Regions from separate parts of the Rhizobium beringeri genome, predicted to be linked through region 3. Evidence: predicted binding sites of a transcription regulator. Region 3 holds the regulator's gene; each other region holds the start of a gene.
The links. Region 3 encodes PhoB, which activates phosphate uptake and scavenging genes when phosphate is short. Its sites were predicted from a motif close to TGTCATNNANCTGTCAT; they were not measured.

Region 1 (4,580 bases), 4.0 Mb from region 3:
CTGGCATAAGCTCTGCACAGGCGTTATGAGAACCACAGGAGCGAAATCGGACTGGGGACATTGGATATAGCGCCAGAGAGAGAGGACAGCGTCGACATGCCGGCTCGTCGGCGATGGTTCGAAGACCGGCGTGTGTTGAAACGCATTGTTCTTGCCGTGCTGATCATGCTGATCCTTCCCTATGCACTGATCTTTTTCTATCTGCTGCCCTTCATTCACCCCGTCTCGACGCTGATGCTGCGCGATCTCGTGCTGCTGCGTGGTTACGACAGGCAATGGGTGTCGCTTGATGACATCGCCCCGGTTGTGGTGCAGTCGGTGATGATGTCAGAGGACGGGCAATATTGCTTTCACGGCGGCGTCGACTGGGCGGAAATGCGCATGCTGGTCGAGGATACGCTGAAGGGTCAGGCGACACGCGGCGGCAGTACCATCCCGATGCAGACGGCGAAGAACCTCTTCCTCTGGAACAGCCGCTCCTTCGTGCGCAAGGCGCTGGAACTTCCGCTCGCGGTGACCACGGATTTCGTCCTGTCGAAACGGCGACTGATGGAAATCTATCTCAATATTGCCGAATGGGGTCCCGGCATCTACGGCATCGAGGCGGCGGCCCAGCATCATTTCAAGGTGCCGGCCTCGAAGCTGACGCGGCGCCAGGCATCGCTGCTTGCCGTTTCGCTGCCAAACCCGATCGACCGCAATGCCGGCAAGCCCGGACGAGGCCTTCGCCGGCTCGCCGGCGTCATCGAGAGACGCGCGCAAGGTTCGGGCGATTACATCAAGTGCATCTATGATTGACATCAGAACTTGTCGTTAGAACAGGATGATTTTAGGCCGGGGTCGGCCTGAAATCTGAATCCTGTTCTACATTATATAGTTAGAGCATGATGTCGTCCGAAAACCGCTCACACTTTTCGGCATCATGCTCTAGAAGCGGCAAGCGTCATCTGACATTCTTGGTTCTGCCATATGGGCGAATGCAGTCTAACCAGCCCTCCCCGAGTCGCCCATGACCATCACGACGTTTTCGCCCGAACTTCTCTCCTATTCGAAGGCACACAATCCGAACCCGCCTGCCCATCTCGGCAGTCGCTATCGCAAGGTCGGCGGCTTTCTGCCGGAAGCGGGCAACACCATCGTCTGCCATCTCGAGAAGGGCTCGCAGACGCTGACGGCGCTGATCGAGGCGCGTGAGAAATATCTGGCGATGCCCGAGGCCCCGCAGTTCCTCTTCACGCCGATATCAAGCATTCACATGACGCTTTTCGAAGGTGTCATCGAGACCAGGCGCCGGCAGGATTGCTGGCCGGGCGACCTCCCTCTCGATATGCCGATCGACGACATGACCGCGCTGATGGCGGCCAGGCTCGAAGGTTTCTCGATATTCGATCCCTTCAAGGTCGCCATCGTCGACGCTCGCCCGTCGGGCCTGCTCGTCGACGGGGCGACGGAGAACGACCGCAGGGTCATGCGCGCCTGGCGCGATGCGCTGGCCGATCTTCTGGGCTATCGCCAGCCGAGCCATGAGGATTACAAGTTCCACATGACCTTCGCCTATGCGATCGAACGGCTGGAGGACGAAGCCTTGCCGCGCTGGCAGGTGATGCTCGATGACGTGGCCGACGATATCCGCCGCAAGGCCCCTGTTCTCGAGCTGACCGCGCCGGCATTCTGCGTGTTCGAGGACATGAACCATTTCCACGAATTGCTGATTTTCGATTTCGAAGCCTGAACGGGAGAGGCCCATGGACAAACCGACGCTGTACATTGCCAACAAGAACTACTCTTCATGGTCGTTCCGGCCCTGGATGGCACTGACGGGCACCGGTGTCGATTTCGAGGAAGTCCTGATCCCCTTCGACTATCCTGGCGGCAATCCCGATATCAAGGCGATTTCGCCGACCGGGAGAGTGCCGCTTCTGCAGCACGGCGCATTGAAGATCTGGGAATCGCTGGCGATCATCGAATATGTCGCCGAGCTTTATCCGGACGCCGGCCTTCTGCCGAGGGGTCGGGCCGAGCGTGCGCTCGCCCGTTCGGTTTCGATGGAAATGCTCTCGAGCTTCCGGGCGCTCCGCAGCGCCTGCCCGATGAATATCCGCCGGCCGAAGGGCAAGATCGCGTTGCCGGATGGTGTCGACGCCGATATCAGCCGTATCGAGACGATCTGGCGCGACCTCCTGCAGCAATCCGGCGGACCGTTTCTGTTTGGCGCGTTCAGCGGGGCGGATGCGATGTTTGCGCCTGTCGTCAACCGGTTCGACATTTATGATCTCGTCAGCCGAAACGATACGCTGGCCTACATGGAGACCATGAAGGCGCATCCGGCTTGGCGGAAATGGGAAGAGGCGGCCCGCGCCGAGCCTTGGATCGTGGCGGAAGACGAAGTCTGAGCCTGGAATCATCGGCGTCGCAAAAAATACGCATGGGGACTGGTCAAGGTCACCCCTTGCATGTATAAGCGCGCCAAATTCCGAAATCGCGACATGTCCGTTTCGGCCGCCAGTCTGGCCGTGGGAATGTTTTGCCCGCAAGTGGAGTAAGAGAAATGGCTGTACCGAAGAGAAAAACAAGCCCGTCCAAGCGCGGTATGCGCCGTTCGGCAGACGCACTGAAGGCTCCGACCTACGTCGAAGACAAGAACTCCGGCGAACTGCGCCGCCCGCATCATATCGACCTGAAGACCGGTATGTATCGCGGCCGCCAGGTTCTGACGCCGAAGGAAAGCGCATAATTTATCGATCCGGCTTGTCCGATCGAAGTTTCAAGGCCGGCGTCACGCCGGCCTTTTGCATTTCGACGATATAATATTTGCAATGACTTGCCGTCAGGCAACGGTTTGCGGCAGTATTCTTCTTGCACGCTACAGCGCCGCGCGTCTTTTCAGACGCGCAAAGGACGCTGTAGTACTTTGAATCTACGCATCATGCCTTCCGAAAATTGCATCCGATTTTCGGAAAAGCATGATGCGCTGGGAGATTGCCGATGATAGCCGCCATGCCCCTGATGATTATTCCGTTTATTCTCTACAATCTGGCGATGCTGGGCCTGATGGGCGACGGCGGTATTCCGGCACTGCAGCATGATATCATCGTGTTGTCGATGATCTCGGGCGCGATCTGGAGCATGGCGCTCGGCGATCTTTTCATCGTCATCGCACTTGTCGTGCTGTTCTTCGAAATCCTCAAAGCGACCAGAACCGGTCCCGGCAATCTCGTCAACCACATGTTGTCGATGCTGGTCTTCATCGCCTTCCTGGTCGAGTTTTTGCTCGTCCGGGATGCTGCGACGCAGGTATTCTTCATTTTGATGACGATCGCTCTGATCGATGTCATCGGCGGTTTTGCCGTGTCGATCCGAAGCGCCGGGCGGGATGTCTCGATCGGACTATAGGTTGTCGAGCTTGTTCTGAAGGGCGCGGAGCTGTTCCTTCAGCTCGTCGATATCCTTGGCCTCGGCCTTGCGGCTTTCCTTGGCAGGCGGCGTCATGAAGGGCGAGAACATCTGCATCGCCTGCTGAAACAGCTCGGTGTTGCGGCGAACATGGTCCTCGACCATCTGCATCGGCAACTGCAGGTTCTTGCCGAGCGGTGTTTCGCCGAAAGCGCGGGTCACCTGCTCGCGCATCTGGGCCTGCTGTTCGGTGAAGGAGCGCATCGAATGTTCGAGAAAGCTCGGCACGACCATCTGCATCTGATCGCCGTAATAGGTGATGAGCTGGCGCAGGAAGGAGATCGGGAGCAGCGTATTTCCGGTCTTCGATTCCTGTTCGAAGATGATCTGGGTCAGCACCGAATGGGTGATGTCATCTCCGCTTTTTGCATCCTGTACGGTAAATTCTTCACCCTTCTTCACCATCTCCGCCAGGTCTTCCAGTGTCACGTAGGTGCTGGTGCCCGTGTTGTATAGGCGGCGATTGGCGTATTTCTTGATAACGATCTGACCCTCATGCTTCGCCATATCAGTCTCCTGAACCCCCGTCTGATTTATGGATATTCCTCCAGTTGAGACTGTAAACGCAAAAGAAGGCTGGTGACAATCTCTTTGTGCGATGCGGCAAACCTTTCACAGAGCAGACGAATCAGGCTTTCGCGGGCTGCTGCCGAAAAATGACGGCAGCCGGTCTTCGCGTTTGACTTGTGCTCCAAGCTTTGCCAGTTTCCACTTATGTAAGTGAGACGAAAACGAGGAGCGTCCCCATGAGCAATCCATCCATCGTCATCGCCAGCGCAGGGCGAACAGCAGTCGGCGCCTTCAACGGCGCTTTCGCGACGGTTCTCGCGCATGAGCTCGGGGCGGCCGTCGTCAAGGGCGCGCTCGAGCGCGCCGGCGTCGATGCCGGCGAGGTGGACGAGGTGATCCTCGGCCAGGTGCTTTCCGCCGGCGAGGGCCAGAACCCGGCCCGCCAGGCGGCGATGAAGGCCGGCATTCCGAAGGAAGCGACGGCCTGGGGCGTCAATCAGCTTTGCGGCTCGGGCCTGCGCGCGGTTGCGCTCGGCATGCAGCAGATCGCCACCGGCGACGCCAAGATCATCGTTGCCGGCGGCCAAGAATCCATGTCGATGGCCCCGCATGCCGCG
Region 2 (4,580 bases), 2.0 Mb from region 3:
GCCGCGATCGAAGGCGCCCGTCTGCGCTTCCGGCCGATCATCATGACCTCGCTTGCCTTCACCTTGGGCGTGGTGCCTCTGGCGATCGCCACCGGGCCAAGTGCGGCGAGCCAGAATGCGATCGGCACGGGCGTGCTTGGCGGCATGATTTCGGCGACGGTGCTGGCGATCTTCTTCGTTCCCGTCTTCTTCGTCTTCGTGCTGCGTCTCTTGAGGACGAAGCGGCCGGAGACTGTGAATGAGGAGGCTCCGGCCGGGCAGGAAGCTGCGCCGGTGACGTCGCCGAGCTGAGGTGAAGAGTTGGCGGGTTGCCTTACGCAACCCACCACAGACCTTTGCGGCGGAGGAGTTATGCAGTCGGCTTCGGTGTAAGCGTCACGTCGGCGCCATAGGCATCGCGCAGTTCGCCTTCCTGTCCCGGCTGCCGGTCGGCGGCCTGATGCAGTAGGATCGACTCGTATCCTTGCGAGCGCGTCCCCTCGATCAGCGTGATATCGGCGTTTCCAGGATTGTCGGAGCGCTCGAACCACTCGACAGGGCGGTGCAGAAAATTCATTTCGACCGCCCGGTTGGTGACGCCATGACCAACGATCACAACGTTGTGGTCGCTATTTTCGTCATCGTGCATAACGGTCTGCAGGAACAGGCGCACCCGCTGGGCCACGTCCGCCCGGCTTTCGCCATCCGGCGGCCGTGCGTAGAACTTGCCGCTGTTGCTGCGCAGCCTCGCCCATTTTTCGAACTCCTCGGGAAACTTCTGCTTCTGTTCGGCGTGGTCATAGATTTCGGTGAAGAGACCGAAATCCTGCTCGCGCAGCAGATAATCTTCCCTGATATCGCCGACGACGCTTTCCGGCAGGGCTTCGAGCAGCGCATCCTTGCTCTGCCGCGTCCTCAAAAATGGCGAATACCAGATCTGCAGCTTGCCGAAACCGGCGCTCGGCAATGCCTTGAGATAGGAGGCGATCACGCCGCCTGCCTCAAGTGCCTGCCGATGGCCCCACTGCGTCAGCGGCACGTTGTGATCGCCGAATTGGCGGTAAGCCTGTTCGTTGATGTTGCCGAGGGATTCGCCGTGGCGAACGAGAAAAAGACGCATCAGCCATCCCGCATTGTCGGATATGAATCGCCGCTATCATGAACGCCCTGAATGCGCAGGGCAACATGGCCGGCAGGCCTGGCGGCGACGGGCATCCTGCCCGCGTGAGATGAACTGGTTTGCAGCGCTTTTCCACACCTTGTCATCTTCCTGAAACACGAGTCTGATTTTGGAAGGCTAGATGAAAGATGGGACATGAGCGGCAGCTCGTGAAAGACACGATGGAACCCAGACATTTCCGCACGCTCTTCATTTCCGATGTCCATCTCGGCTCGAAGGCCGCGAAGGCCGACTTCCTGCTGGATTTCCTGCGCCACCACGAGGCCGATACGATCGTGCTCGTTGGCGACATCGTCGACGGCTGGCGTCTCAAGCGCAGCTGGTACTGGCCGCAGGTCTGCAACGACGTCGTCCAGAAGCTGTTGCGCAAGGCGCGCAAGGGCACGCGCGTCGTCTATATTCCCGGCAATCACGACGAATTCCTGCGGGCCTTCCCGGGCATGCATTTCGGCGGCATTGAGGTCGTCGAGCGCATGATGCATGACGGCGCCGACGGCAGAAAATATCTGATCCTGCACGGCGACGAGTTCGACGTCGTCGTCCGCAACGCCCGACTGCTCGCCTATCTCGGCGACTGGGCCTATGACACGGCGATCCGCATCAATATCATTCTGGCGGCGGTGCGGCGCCGACTTGGCATGCCCTACTGGTCGTTCTCGGCCTGGGCGAAGCTGCAGGTCAAGCATGCCGTCAATTTCATCGGCGAGTTCGAGCGCGTCGTGGCCGAGGAAGCCCGCAAAAACGGCGCCGACGGGGTGATCTGCGGACATATCCATCATGCCATTATCCAGGATATGGACGGTATCCGTTACATCAACACCGGTGATTGGGTGGAAAGCTGCACGGCGGTCGCCGAGCATGAGGACGGCACGTTCGAACTGATCACCTGGCGGGCGCTCGCCAGCAGTGTGACAGCACTTGCCACCGTCGATCGGGAAGATGCAGAACTGGCTCCACAGGCCGCCTGATTTTGGCGCCGGCGCATCCGCGCCTGCGCTCCCTCGAATTTAGCCGTTACCGTCAGGCGACAGGCCCTATTTATTTTCTAAAACGTTTCAGAACGGCTATTTCTCGCAATAGTCGCCTCCAGGGTGGTGTGTTAGGACAACGTCCAGTTTCCTTCAGGTCCACCAATGATTCCCGCTCAAAATTCCCCGACGGGTGAGGGAGCGCCGCCGCGCTTCCGGCTGCTCAGCGCGCTTTCCTACTGCGCGCCGCTGCTCGTCAACGGTATCGTCCTGCCGTTTTTTCCCGTGTGGCTCGCAACCCATAGCTTCAGCGACCATGAGATCGGCATCATCCTTGCCATACCGATGGTGGTTCGGGTGCTGGTAGCGCCTGTCGTGGCCATGATCGCCGATCGATTGAAGGAGCGTGCCGACGTGCTGCTCTGGTCGGGTTGCCTGTCGCTGCTGACGGCGATCGCGCTGTTCTGGACGACGACCTTCTGGCCCGTGACGATCGTCTATGCGCTGCAGGGCGCCACCTTTGCGCCCTATGTGCCCGTCGTTGAATCGATCGTCATCTCGGGCGTGCGCCGCTGGGGGCTCGATTACGGATCGATGCGCGTATGGGGCTCGATCGCCTTCATCGTCTCGACGCTGGTCGGCGGCCAGCTGATCAGTCGGTGGGGCGGCGAAATGGTGCTGCCGGTCATGGTCTTCGGCTTTGTCATGACCGTGGTCATGGCGATCTTCTGTCCGCGCATCGGACCGACGCGACGGCGCGGCCAGCCGATCAACATTCCGGCAGCCACCGGCAGTGGCCTGCGCGAACCGCACCTTCTGCTGCTTCTGATCGGCGTCGCCATCCAGCAGTCGAGCCATGCGGTGCTCAACGCTTTTTCCTCGATCTACTGGCATCAACTCGGCTTCTCCGGCACGCAAGTTGGCCTGCTCTGGAGCGCGGGCGTCGCTTCGGAAGTGACGGTGTTCTTCCTGTCGAAGCGTCTCAACCGTCGCTTCGACGCCTGGACGCTGATCCGCTTCGGCTGCGCCATCAGTGTCTGCCGCTGGATCCTGTTTCCGATGAATACAGGCTTTGCCGGTTTCTTCCTGCTGCAATGTTTCCATGGCTTTACCTACGCCTTCGTGCATACCGGCGTGCAGCGGCGGATCGTGGCGACCGTGCAGGAAACGCAGGAATCATCGGCGCAGGGCGCGTATTTCTTCTATGTCGGCATGGCGATGGCGCTGATGACCCTGGCGTCGGGTTATCTCTATGCCTGGCTCGGCGTCGTCAGCTACTACGTCATGGCCGTGGTCGCGTTCTCCGGCCTCGGCATCGTCATCTTCGCCTATTATCTTCAGCCCCAGAGGGTGCTTTCGGGCGGAAAGACCAGGGAAGCGGCGTAACGCAGGCCGGGTTCGCGGTCGCGGGCAAGCAGCAGCGGGCCGTCGAGATCGACGAAATCGGCGTTCTGGGCGAGCAATACGGCGGGCGCCATGGCAAGCGAGGTGCCGACCATGCAGCCGATCATGATGCTGAATCCAAGCCGTTCGGCCTCGGCCTTCATCGACAGCGCCTCCGTCAGGCCGCCCGCCTTGTCGAGCTTGATGTTGATCGCGTCGTAGCGGTCGGCAAGGCTCGCGAGATCGCCGGTGTGGTGGACGCTCTCGTCGGCGCAGACGAGGAGCGGGCGGCGGATTTCGGCGAGGAGCCCATCGCGGCCGGCCGGCAGCGGCTGCTCGACGAGGGCCACACCCGCTTGCGCCGCGATATTGAGGTGGCGTTCCAGCACTGCTTCCGGCCAGCCCTCATTGGCATCAAGGATGATTTTGGCATCGGGTGCTGCTGCGCGGACGGCGCGGATGCGGCTTTCATCGTCGCCGGTGCCGACCTTGACCTTGAGCAGGGCGCGGCCGGCATGCTCGCGCGCCTGGGCGGCCATCACCTCCGGTTCGCCGAGCGAGATGGTGTAGGCGGTGGTGAGCGGCTGCGGAGCGGAAAGGCCGAGGCGGGCGGCGACGCTGTCTCCCGTCTGCTTCGCCTCGAGGTCCCAGAGGGCACAATCGACGGCGTTGCGGGCCGCACCCGGCGGCATGGCCGACAGCAGGTCGCTGCACGAAATGCCGGCCTCGATCAGCGGTCGAGCCGCCTCGATCTGGGCGAAAACACTCTCCACGGTCTCGCCGTAGCGGCGGTAGGGCACGCATTCGCCGAGCCCCTGCGCACCCGCTTCGACAAGCGTGCAGGTGATGACCTCGGCTTCGGTCTTTGCCCCGCGCGAGATGGTGAAGGTCCCGGCAATCGGAAAGGAATTCATCTGGATATCGAGGGTGCGCGGCATTATTGCTTTCCTGCAAGCATGGAAATTGCACGGTGCTTCTGTATATTAACGCACCGGGCCACGAAGGATCCGTTTCGCGATTCGGCAATGTCGCTGTAAGCCTTGAAAGACACAAGTATCTTGAACGCCGAG
Region 3 (4,580 bases):
CATGGTCTTCCAGAAGCCGAACCCGTTCCCGAAGACGATCTACGAAAACGTCTCCTACGGCCCGCGCATCCATGGCCTTGCCAAGTCGAAGGCCGATCTCGACCAGATCGTCGAGACCAGCCTGCAGCGCGCCGGCCTCTGGAACGAGGTCAAGGATCGCGTGCACGAGTCCGGCACCGGCCTGTCGGGCGGTCAGCAGCAGCGCCTCTGCATTGCGCGTGCCGTTGCCGTCAGCCCTGAAGTCATCCTGATGGACGAGCCCTGCTCGGCGCTCGACCCGATCGCTACCGCCAAGGTCGAGGAGCTGATCCACGAGCTGCGCGAGAACTACACGATCGTCATCGTCACCCACTCCATGCAGCAGGCCGCGCGCGTCTCGCAGCGCACCGCCATGTTCCACCTCGGCAACCTCGTCGAGGAGAACGACACCGACAAGATGTTCACCAATCCCGACGATCCGCGCACCCAGGATTACATCATGGGTCGCTTCGGCTGATTTTGGCGACATCAAGCCTTCCCGTTATTCGAGGATAAAGCCCCATGGCATCGACACATATTTTTTCTGCCTATGATGATGATTTGAAGTTCCTGTCCAGGCGGATTTCCGAAATGGGCGGCCTGGCCGAGCAGATGGTCAGTGAATCCGTACGCGCCCTCGTCAACGGCGATACCGCGCTGGCGCAGAAGGTCATTTCGGACGACGTGATCCTCGATCACGCCGAACGCGAAATCGGCGACAAGGCGATCGTCACCATCGCCCGCCGTCAGCCGATGGCTTCGGACCTGCGCGAAATCATGGGTTCGATCCGCATCGCCGCCGATCTCGAACGCGTTGGCGACCTCGGCAAGAACACCGCCAAGCGCGTCATCGCCGTCCAAAGCACCGGCGTTCCCCGCAAGCTCGCCCGCGGCCTCGAGCATCTGTCCGAGCTGGCGCTCGTCCAGCTCAAGGAAGTGCTCGATGTCTACACCAATCGTTCCGCCGACAAGGCGAATGCGATCCGCGAACGCGACAACGAGATCGACGCGATGTACACCTCGCTGTTTCGCGAGCTCCTGACTTACATGATGGAAGATCCGCGCAACATCACCAGCTGCACGCATCTTCTCTTCTGCGCCAAGAACATCGAGCGCATCGGCGACCACGCCACCAACATCGCCGAGACGATCTTTTACATGACGACAGGCGCGCAGCCGGAAGGCGACCGTCCGAAGGACGACAGCGCCAACACCGTCGGCGCGGTCACCGAATAACCGCCCACACCCGCCGCTTGCGTGCGCGCCCATCCGGGCGCGCAAGAGGTCGCAGCCAATTCTGATTTTGCGCAGGATGCAGTGCTTAAATCACTCCCGATTTAAGGATCATGCGCGAGGAGACCGACACGCATGATCCCGAGAGTTGCAGTTGTTGAAGACGAGGAAGCCCTCAGCGTGCTTCTTCGCTACAATCTCGAAGCGGAAGGCTTCGAGGTCGATACCATCCTTCGTGGCGACGAAGCCGAAATGCGGCTTCAGGAGCGCACGCCCGATCTTCTCATCCTCGATTGGATGTTGCCCGGCGTCTCCGGCATCGAGCTCTGCCGGCGCCTGCGCATGCGGCCGGAAACCGAGCGCCTGCCGATCATCATGCTGACGGCGCGCGGCGAAGAGAGCGAGCGTGTTCGCGGATTGTCGACGGGCGCCGACGATTATGTCGTCAAGCCCTTCTCGACCCCGGAACTCGTTGCCCGCGTCAAAGCGATGCTGCGGCGCGCCCGTCCCGAGGTGCTGTCCACGGTCCTGAAATGTGGTGACATCGAGCTCGACCGCGAGACCCATCGCGTCCATCGCAAAACCCGCGAAGTCCGCCTCGGCCCCACCGAATTCCGCCTGCTGGAATTCCTGATGTCGTCGCCGGGCCGGGTCTTCTCCCGCTCACAGCTTCTCGACGGCGTCTGGGGCCACGACATCTATGTCGACGAGCGCACCGTCGACGTCCATGTCGGCCGCCTGCGTAAGGCGCTAAATTTTTCCAACATGCAGGACGTCATCCGCACCGTCCGCGGCGCCGGTTATTCGATGGAAGCCTGAGGGCTGCCGCTCGGCCGACGGCTCTTTCGTCATGCTCGGGACAAGTCCACTGCCATTCCGTTCACTCTAGTGGCGGCCCCTCACCCTAACCCTCTCCCCGTAAAAACGGGGAGAGGGGCCGTGCCCTATGAGAGGTGAGTGGGAATGGAGAGGTCGCGGCATATCCCCTTCGCCCCGGTTAAGGGGGCCGAAGGACGGGTCGAGACCCGTGGCTCGACCCCGGTGGTAGCGGCAGCCGGATGAGGGGCAGCCACCGGTACGAACCAAAATCGCATAAAAAAACGGGCCGCTCGGCCCGTTTTCTGCATTCTAACGATGGTCACGCCGCTCAGCTGGCCCGCGCTGCTGCCCGGCGGCGTTCGTTGACCGGCTGGTAGGCGAGCTTCTGGTGGTAGCTGCAATAGGGCGAATTGTCGGGGGATTCGCAGCCGCAGAAATGGAAGTCGTCCTTCAGGGGATCGCCGACCGGCCACTTGCAGGTGCGTTCGGTCAGTTCCGTCAGGCCGAGGCGTCGGGAAATCGGCACGACCACGTTGCCTCTCGGCACGTATTCCATTTCCTCGATCGTTTCGATCTCGATCTCTTCCTTCAGCATGGTCGCGCCCTGCTGGCGGGTAACGGTGCGAGTGGCGACCCGTGAGGTGTAGTTCGGCGCGCGCGGCGCCGATGTATTGCGCTTCGGCGTTCGTGCCGCGGTGTTGGTGCCGCCGGCCTTGGCGCGGCCCGGCAGGCTCAGCCGGTGCACTTTACCGATGACCGCGTTTCTGCTGACTCCGCCAAGCTGCGCAGCGATCTGGCTGGCGCTCAGTCCTTCGGCCCAAAGTTTCTTGAGTTTCTCGACCCGCTCGTCTGTCCAGTTCATGCCCTGTCTCCACCTTTTGCGTTGGTGATGGCAGAATCCCTCACCGTTGTCCCGGGAGCTCCGAAACAAGAAACGCTTGATCAATTTTGGTGACTAGTTCCGCCGCATGCAGTCTAGTAATTGATCTTTAACCTAGTGTGAGGCTGACTCCGTGACAAGAGTCGCATGAATCCGGATGAATCGATTTCGTAGTTTTCCCCAACTTGCTGCCCCTGCGTGGCATTTCTGCAATAATGCCTGTTGAAGACTGAAATTGCCGCTGTACACCCTTGCTGCATACGCTAAGGGCGCAGTTTTGTTGACATTGCAGCGCGAAAAGGAAATAGTGCCCCTCGCCGCCGCAAGGCGGCATTTTTGATTTTTCGGGCCTGGTTTCCTTAGCCGGAGTCATTGCCCGGCAACTTTGATGGAGATCGCGCCATGGCTGAAGCCGCGCCGCTTTATGACACCTATTCTCGTGCCCCGCTGCGGTTCGAGCGAGGCGAGGGCGTGTGGCTGATCACCGAAAGCGGCGAGCGATATCTCGATTTCGGCGCCGGCGTTGCCGTCACCTCCGTCGGCCATAGCAATCCGCATGTTGTGGGCGCGCTGAAGGAACAGGCCGATAAGGTCTGGCACCTGTCGAACATCTATGAGATCCCCGGCCAGGAGCGTCTGGCAAAACGGCTGACGGACGCCACCTTCGCCGACAAGGTGTTCTTCACCAATTCGGGTGCCGAGGCGCTCGAATGCGCGATCAAGACGGCGCGCCGCTATCAGTTTTCCAAGGGTCATCCAGAGCGCTTCCATATCATCACCTTCGAAGGCGCCTTCCACGGACGGACGCTGGCGACCATCGCCGCCGGCGGCCAGGAGAAATATCTCGAAGGCTTCGGCCCCAAGGCGCCAGGTTTCGATCAGGTGCCTTTCGGCGACATCGAAGCGGTCCGCGCCGCAATCACCGATGTCACGGCTGGAATTCTCATCGAGCCGGTGCAGGGCGAGGGCGGCGTCCGTCCTGCCACCACCGAATTCATGAAGGCGCTCCGCCAGCTCTGCGACGACAACGACCTGCTGCTGATCCTCGACGAGGTTCAGACCGGCGTCGGCCGCACCGGCAAGCTCTTCGCCCATGAATGGTCGGGCGTGACCCCCGACATCATGGCTGTCGCCAAGGGCATCGGCGGCGGTTTCCCGCTCGGCGCTTGCCTTGCCACCGCCGAAGCCGCCTCCGGCATGAAGGCCGGCACGCATGGCTCGACCTATGGCGGCAATCCGCTCGCCATGGCCGTCGGCAGCGCCGTGCTCGACATCATCCTTGCCGATGACTTCCTCCAGCATGTGCGCGATGTAGCACTGGTCTTCCGCCAGGGCCTCGCCTCACTGAAGGATCGCTACCCCGATGTGATCGAAGATATCAGAGGCGAGGGGCTGTTGCTCGGCATCAAGGCTGCCGTTCCCTCGGCCGAGCTGCTGCAGGCGATCCGCGCCGCGCATCTGCTCGGCGTGCCCGCCGGCGACAATGTCATCCGCCTTCTTCCGCCCCTCGTGGTCACCGCCGAGGAAGCCCGCGAGGGCCTTGCCCGCATCGAGCGCGCCGCCGAGAGCATTCGCGCCTCCAAGGTCAAGAAGACGGCTTGAAGAGATTGCCGCCTTCGGGCGCAGCACA
Region 4 (4,580 bases), 1.1 Mb from region 3:
GGCCCCCGCCGCGCGGTAGAGCACGGCGACGGTGACCTTCCAGCGAGGAATACCGAGCGAAAGGGCGGCCTCGCGCATGACATCGGGCACCAGCCGCAGCATCTCGTCGGTCGTGCGCACGACGACCGGCAGGAAGATGAAGGCAAGCGCGATGCCGCCGGCATAACCGGAGAAATGCCCGGTCTGGCGCACGACCAGCTCATAGACGAAAAGGCCGATGATGATCGACGGCGCCGACAGCAGAATATCATTCACGAAGCGGATGATATCGCCGATCTTCTTGCCGCGGCTGAATTCGGCAAGGTAGGTACCGGCGAGGATACCGATCGGCGTGCCGATGACAACGGCAAGTGCCACGATCATCAGGCTGCCCATGAAGGCGTTGGCGAGGCCGCCGTCTTCGCCGGGCGGCGGCGTCATTTCCGTCACCAGCTTCGGGCTCAGCGCAGAGAAGCCGTTGATCAGCGTCGTCCAGAGGATCCAGACGAGGAAGATCAGACCGATCGCGGTTGCGGCGGTGGCCAGCGTCAGCGCGATTGCGCTCTTCATCTGACGGTAGCGGTAAAGGGAGTTGGAAACGGCCATGCTCATTCTCCCTTCTGCCTGGCAATGCGCAGAAGCATGATCTTCGCGGCAGCCAGTACGATGAATGTCACGACGAAGAGGATGAAGCCCAGCGCGATCAACGACGAGAGGTAGATGTCGGTATCGGCCTCGGTGAATTCGTTGGCGATGGCAGCGGCAATCGAATTGCCGGGCTCCATCAGAGAAACCGCAATATTATGCGTGTTGCCGAGCACGAAGGTCACCGCCATGGTTTCGCCGAGCGCGCGTCCGAGGCCGAGAAATATGCCGCCGACGACGGCGGTGCGGGTGTGCGGGATGACGATGTCGCGGACCACTTCCCATTTGGTCGAGCCAAGCGCATAGGCCGATTCCTTCAGTGGTGCGGGAACGACGAGGAAGACGTCGCGCATGACCGAGGAGATATAGGGGATGATCATGATCGCCAGCACGATACCCGACGTCAGCATGCCGATGCCGAGCGGCGCGCCGGTGAAGAGCAGGCCGATCACCGGCAGCGGTCCCAGCCAGTCGATCAGCGCCGGCTGCACGTAGTCCGACATGAAGGGGGCGAAGGTGAAGAGGCCCCACATGCCGTAGATGATGCTGGGAATGCCGGCGAGCAGTTCGATCGCGCCGCCGATCGGTCCGCGAAGCCAGCGCGGCGCCACTTCGGTGACGAAGACGGCGATGCCGAGGCTGATCGGGACGCCGATGATCATCGCCAGCGCAGAGGTTACCAACGTGCCGTAGATCGGCACGAGCCCGGCGAATTGCTGCGCGACCGGATCCCATTCAGTCCCATAGAGGAAACCGAAGCCAAAGGTCCGGAAGGCGAGAGCCCCGCCCCAGGCCATGGAAATCGCGGCGGCAAGCAGAGCCGCCAGAACAAACAGGCCGCAGCCGAAAACCATCCAATAGAAAATACGATCGCCGGTCGCGCCGTCGCGGCGCTTCACGCCCGCGGTTGAGGCGGACAGCGATGCCATTGCTTCGCTCATATCCGTACGCTCTGCTGCTTTGAGGGGGTGTCAAAGGCATTCGAGCATGATGCCGAAAAGTGTAAGCGGTTTTCGGTGACATCATGCTCTAACCCCTTAATTTAGAACAGGATTCAGATTTTAGGCCAAGTCGGCCTAAAATCATCCTGTTCTAGGGCGGAAAGCCAAGCTCCCGCCCCGACCGCAGTTTCGTCAGGATCAGCCCTTGAACGAGGCTGTCCAGTAATCTTCGATCTGCTTCACGAGAGTTTCCGGAAGCGGAACGTAGTCGAGGGCAGAGGCTTCCTTCTGGCCGTTTTCGAGTGCCCACTTGAAGAAGGCGAAGGCAGCCTTGGAGCGCGCAGCATCCTTCGGCTCCTTGTACATGATCGCCCAGGTCGTGGCGGTCACCGGCCAGGCTTTTTCGCCCGGAGCATTGGTCATGATCAGGTAGAAGTCCGGAGCCTTGGTCCATTCGGCGCCGGCAGCAGCAGCCGAGAAGCTTTCCGCATTCGGCTTCGGATACTGGCCTGCGGCGTTCTGGATCAGAACGTAGGGCAGCTTATTCTGCAGGGCGTAGGCGTATTCGACGTAGCCGATCGAATCCTTGACGCGGGTGACGTAAGCGGCAACGCCTTCATTGCCCTTGCCGCCGATGCCGACCGGCCAGTTGACGGCGGTCCCTTCGCCGACCTTGCTCTTCCAGTCTTCGTTGACCTTGGAGAGGTAGTTGGTCCAATTGAAGGAGGTGCCCGAACCGTCCGAACGGTGGACAACGGCGATCTGACTGTCGGGCAGCTTCAGGCCCGGGTTCAGATCGGCAATGGCCTTGTCGTTCCACTTGGTGACGTTGCCGAGGTAGATGTCGGCGAGAACCTTGCCGGTGAGCTTCAGTTCGCCCGACTTGATGCCCTTTACGTTGATGACAGGCACGATGCCGCCGACGACGAGCGGGAACTGGCCGAAGCCGCCTGTCGTCAGGTCTTCCGGCTTCATCGGTGCGTCGGAAGCGCCGAAGTCAACCGTTGCAGCCTTGATCTGGGCGATACCGCCGCCCGAACCGATCGATTGGTAGTTCAGCTTGTCGCCGGTCTGCTTGTTGTAGTCCGCCGACCATTTGGAGAGGACGGGATAAACGAAGGTAGAGCCGGCGCCGGTGATATCGGCGGCGGACGCCGAAACCGCCAGAGCGGCAACCAGGCCCGCGCCGAGGCAGGCCGAAAGGAGTTTCTTGGTGAGCATATGAAGCGCGTCCCTAGTGGATTTGAAAAACAACGAGGCCAGCACCATGGAGGGGGTGTCCATTGTCTGGGCGCTGAAACTCTCGTCACAACAGGCGGGCTAGGCGCGTTTTATTACAGTTTGATGACGGAATTTGACGCTCGAAACCGAATGCGAGGCCGCGCAGCAAATGCTGCATCTGCGGCCATTCCATTGAATCGCGGATTTAACAAAGCCTTAGCAAAAACATTGAGATAGATTGACGCATGGCTGTGGTGGATTGCCGCAACCATGCCTGGAAATGTCGTTTTCGAGCTTTTGAAATGCTGCAGCGGGGCAAACGGTCCAGGTTAACGATCAGGACATCCGGCAGCGAGTGAAAGGGAGCCGTGTTCAGCGGTCACCGCTCTGCTGGAACGCCGGCAATAAGCCATCAATACCGGGCATATGCCACGATCTTGGCGGCATCATGCGGCTGACTCTTCTTCCAGTTTGCTGGATATGTCATATGCCGACATAGGTTTTCCAATCAGATATCCTTGAAGCTGATCGCAGCCGGCGTCGCGCAAGATCGCCGCCTGGCGGGTAGTCTCGATACCTTCCGCGGTCACGGGAATCTGCAGCGCGGTCGCGAGCGAGATGGTTGCCCGAAGAACATCGGCGCCATTTGCGCCTTCGTCGAGAGCCCAGACGAGCGATCGATCGATCTTCATGCGATCAAACCCGAACTGCCGCAATGCGCCAATGCTTGCGTAGCCGCAGCCAAAGTCGTCGAGCGCGAACTTGATCCCGACGCGTTTGAGCTGGTCTATCGACCGTCGGGCCTGATCCGGATTGGTCATCAGAACGCCTTCGGTGATTTCCAATGTCAGGCGGTTTGGATTGAAATCAAGCTCCTGCAGGACCGAGATCACTTCTGCGGCAAATTCCGGATTGCAGAGCTGGATCGGCGAAACGTTCACCGACAATGCCAGATCGGGCCAGCTCTTGGCATGCTCGATCGATGTTCTCAGCATATGAACGCCAAGCGCATCGATGAGGCCGCACCTCTCGGCAAGAGGGATGAAAATCTCCGGGCTGATGTTTCCGGTTGCAGTTCGCCAGCGCGCCAGTGCTTCAAGACCGGTGACAGCGCCGGTCGAAGCAGAGACGAGAGGTTGGAAAACGGCTTCGATTGCGCCGCTGCTGATGGCGTTCTTCAACTGGCCTTCCAGTTCGGCGACCCGTTGGCGTTCCCGGTCCAGCTCGGGATCGTATTCGATTGCCTGGCCTCTGCCATTTGCCTTGGCCCGATACAGGGCCATGTCAGCTCTGCGGAGAAGCTCCAAGGGCGGGACGTCGCCGTTGCGAGCAGCAGCTCCGATGCTTGCGCCAACTTCGATCGTTCGTCCGTCGATTTTGAAGGGCTCGGCAAACAGCGCCAAAATCGTCTTTTCCATCTCTCCGCACGTGGCAGAACCGATGTGCACCAGCGCAAATTCGTCGCCCCCGAGCCGCGCCACGGCAATGATTTCGGGGTGGCAGGCCGTCAGCGCCTTCGAAACCAACCGGATCAAATCGTCCCCCACCGCATGCCCCCAGGCATCGTTGACGGCCTTGAAGCCATCAAGGTCGACGAGATAGAGCCGGGGTGGCGAAGAGCCCGAATTATCCAGCTCTTCCAGCAGGTTGAGAAGCCCATGCCTGTTCAACAGGCCGCTCAGGCTATCATGGCCCGCTTCGAAAAGCGCTGTTTGCGCCAGTTGGCGCAGGCGCCTCGCCTCGGATGCGCCGACCAACAGAACGCCGATCAAGAATAGCGAAAGGATGACGGTA

Region 1: a site for PhoB is predicted at 942-958, ahead of ELH03_RS21045 (DUF1868 domain-containing protein). Genes of this name have one in related genera too.
Region 2: a site for PhoB is predicted at 1,240-1,256, ahead of ELH03_RS10895 (UDP-2,3-diacylglucosamine diphosphatase). Genes of this name have one in related genera too.
Region 4: a site for PhoB is predicted at 2,899-2,915, ahead of pstS (phosphate ABC transporter substrate-binding protein PstS). Genes of this name have one in related genera too.

Annotation. Positions count from the first base shown of each region.
Region 1 is NZ_SILG01000001.1:4,220,413-4,224,992, reverse strand. Features, by position in the region: gene mtgA (monofunctional biosynthetic peptidoglycan transglycosylase) at 61-798, shown strand; gene ELH03_RS21045 (DUF1868 domain-containing protein) at 1,010-1,732, shown strand; gene ELH03_RS21040 (glutathione S-transferase family protein) at 1,746-2,393, shown strand; gene rpmF (50S ribosomal protein L32) at 2,549-2,734, shown strand; gene ELH03_RS21030 (hypothetical protein) at 2,986-3,393, shown strand; gene phaR (polyhydroxyalkanoate synthesis repressor PhaR) at 3,388-3,960, opposite strand; gene ELH03_RS21020 (acetyl-CoA C-acetyltransferase) at 4,200-4,580, shown strand, end outside.
Region 2 is NZ_SILG01000001.1:2,149,119-2,153,698, reverse strand. Features, by position in the region: gene ELH03_RS10905 (multidrug efflux RND transporter permease subunit) at 1-291, shown strand, start outside; gene ELH03_RS10900 (histidine phosphatase family protein) at 350-1,099, opposite strand; gene ELH03_RS10895 (UDP-2,3-diacylglucosamine diphosphatase) at 1,288-2,127, shown strand; gene ELH03_RS10890 (MFS transporter) at 2,293-3,513, shown strand; gene dgcA (N-acetyl-D-Glu racemase DgcA) at 3,465-4,448, opposite strand; gene ELH03_RS10880 (MlaE family lipid ABC transporter permease subunit) at 4,551-4,580, shown strand, end outside.
Region 3 is NZ_SILG01000001.1:180,650-185,229, forward strand. Features, by position in the region: gene pstB (phosphate ABC transporter ATP-binding protein PstB) at 1-496, shown strand, start outside; gene phoU (phosphate signaling complex protein PhoU) at 541-1,254, shown strand; gene phoB (phosphate regulon transcriptional regulator PhoB) at 1,387-2,070, shown strand; gene ELH03_RS01000 (GcrA family cell cycle regulator) at 2,399-2,932, opposite strand; gene ELH03_RS01005 (aspartate aminotransferase family protein) at 3,353-4,552, shown strand.
Region 4 is NZ_SILG01000001.1:1,306,655-1,311,234, reverse strand. Features, by position in the region: gene pstA (phosphate ABC transporter permease PstA) at 1-585, opposite strand, end outside; gene pstC (phosphate ABC transporter permease subunit PstC) at 588-1,565, opposite strand; gene pstS (phosphate ABC transporter substrate-binding protein PstS) at 1,764-2,786, opposite strand; gene ELH03_RS06735 (bifunctional diguanylate cyclase/phosphodiesterase) at 3,233-4,580, opposite strand, start outside.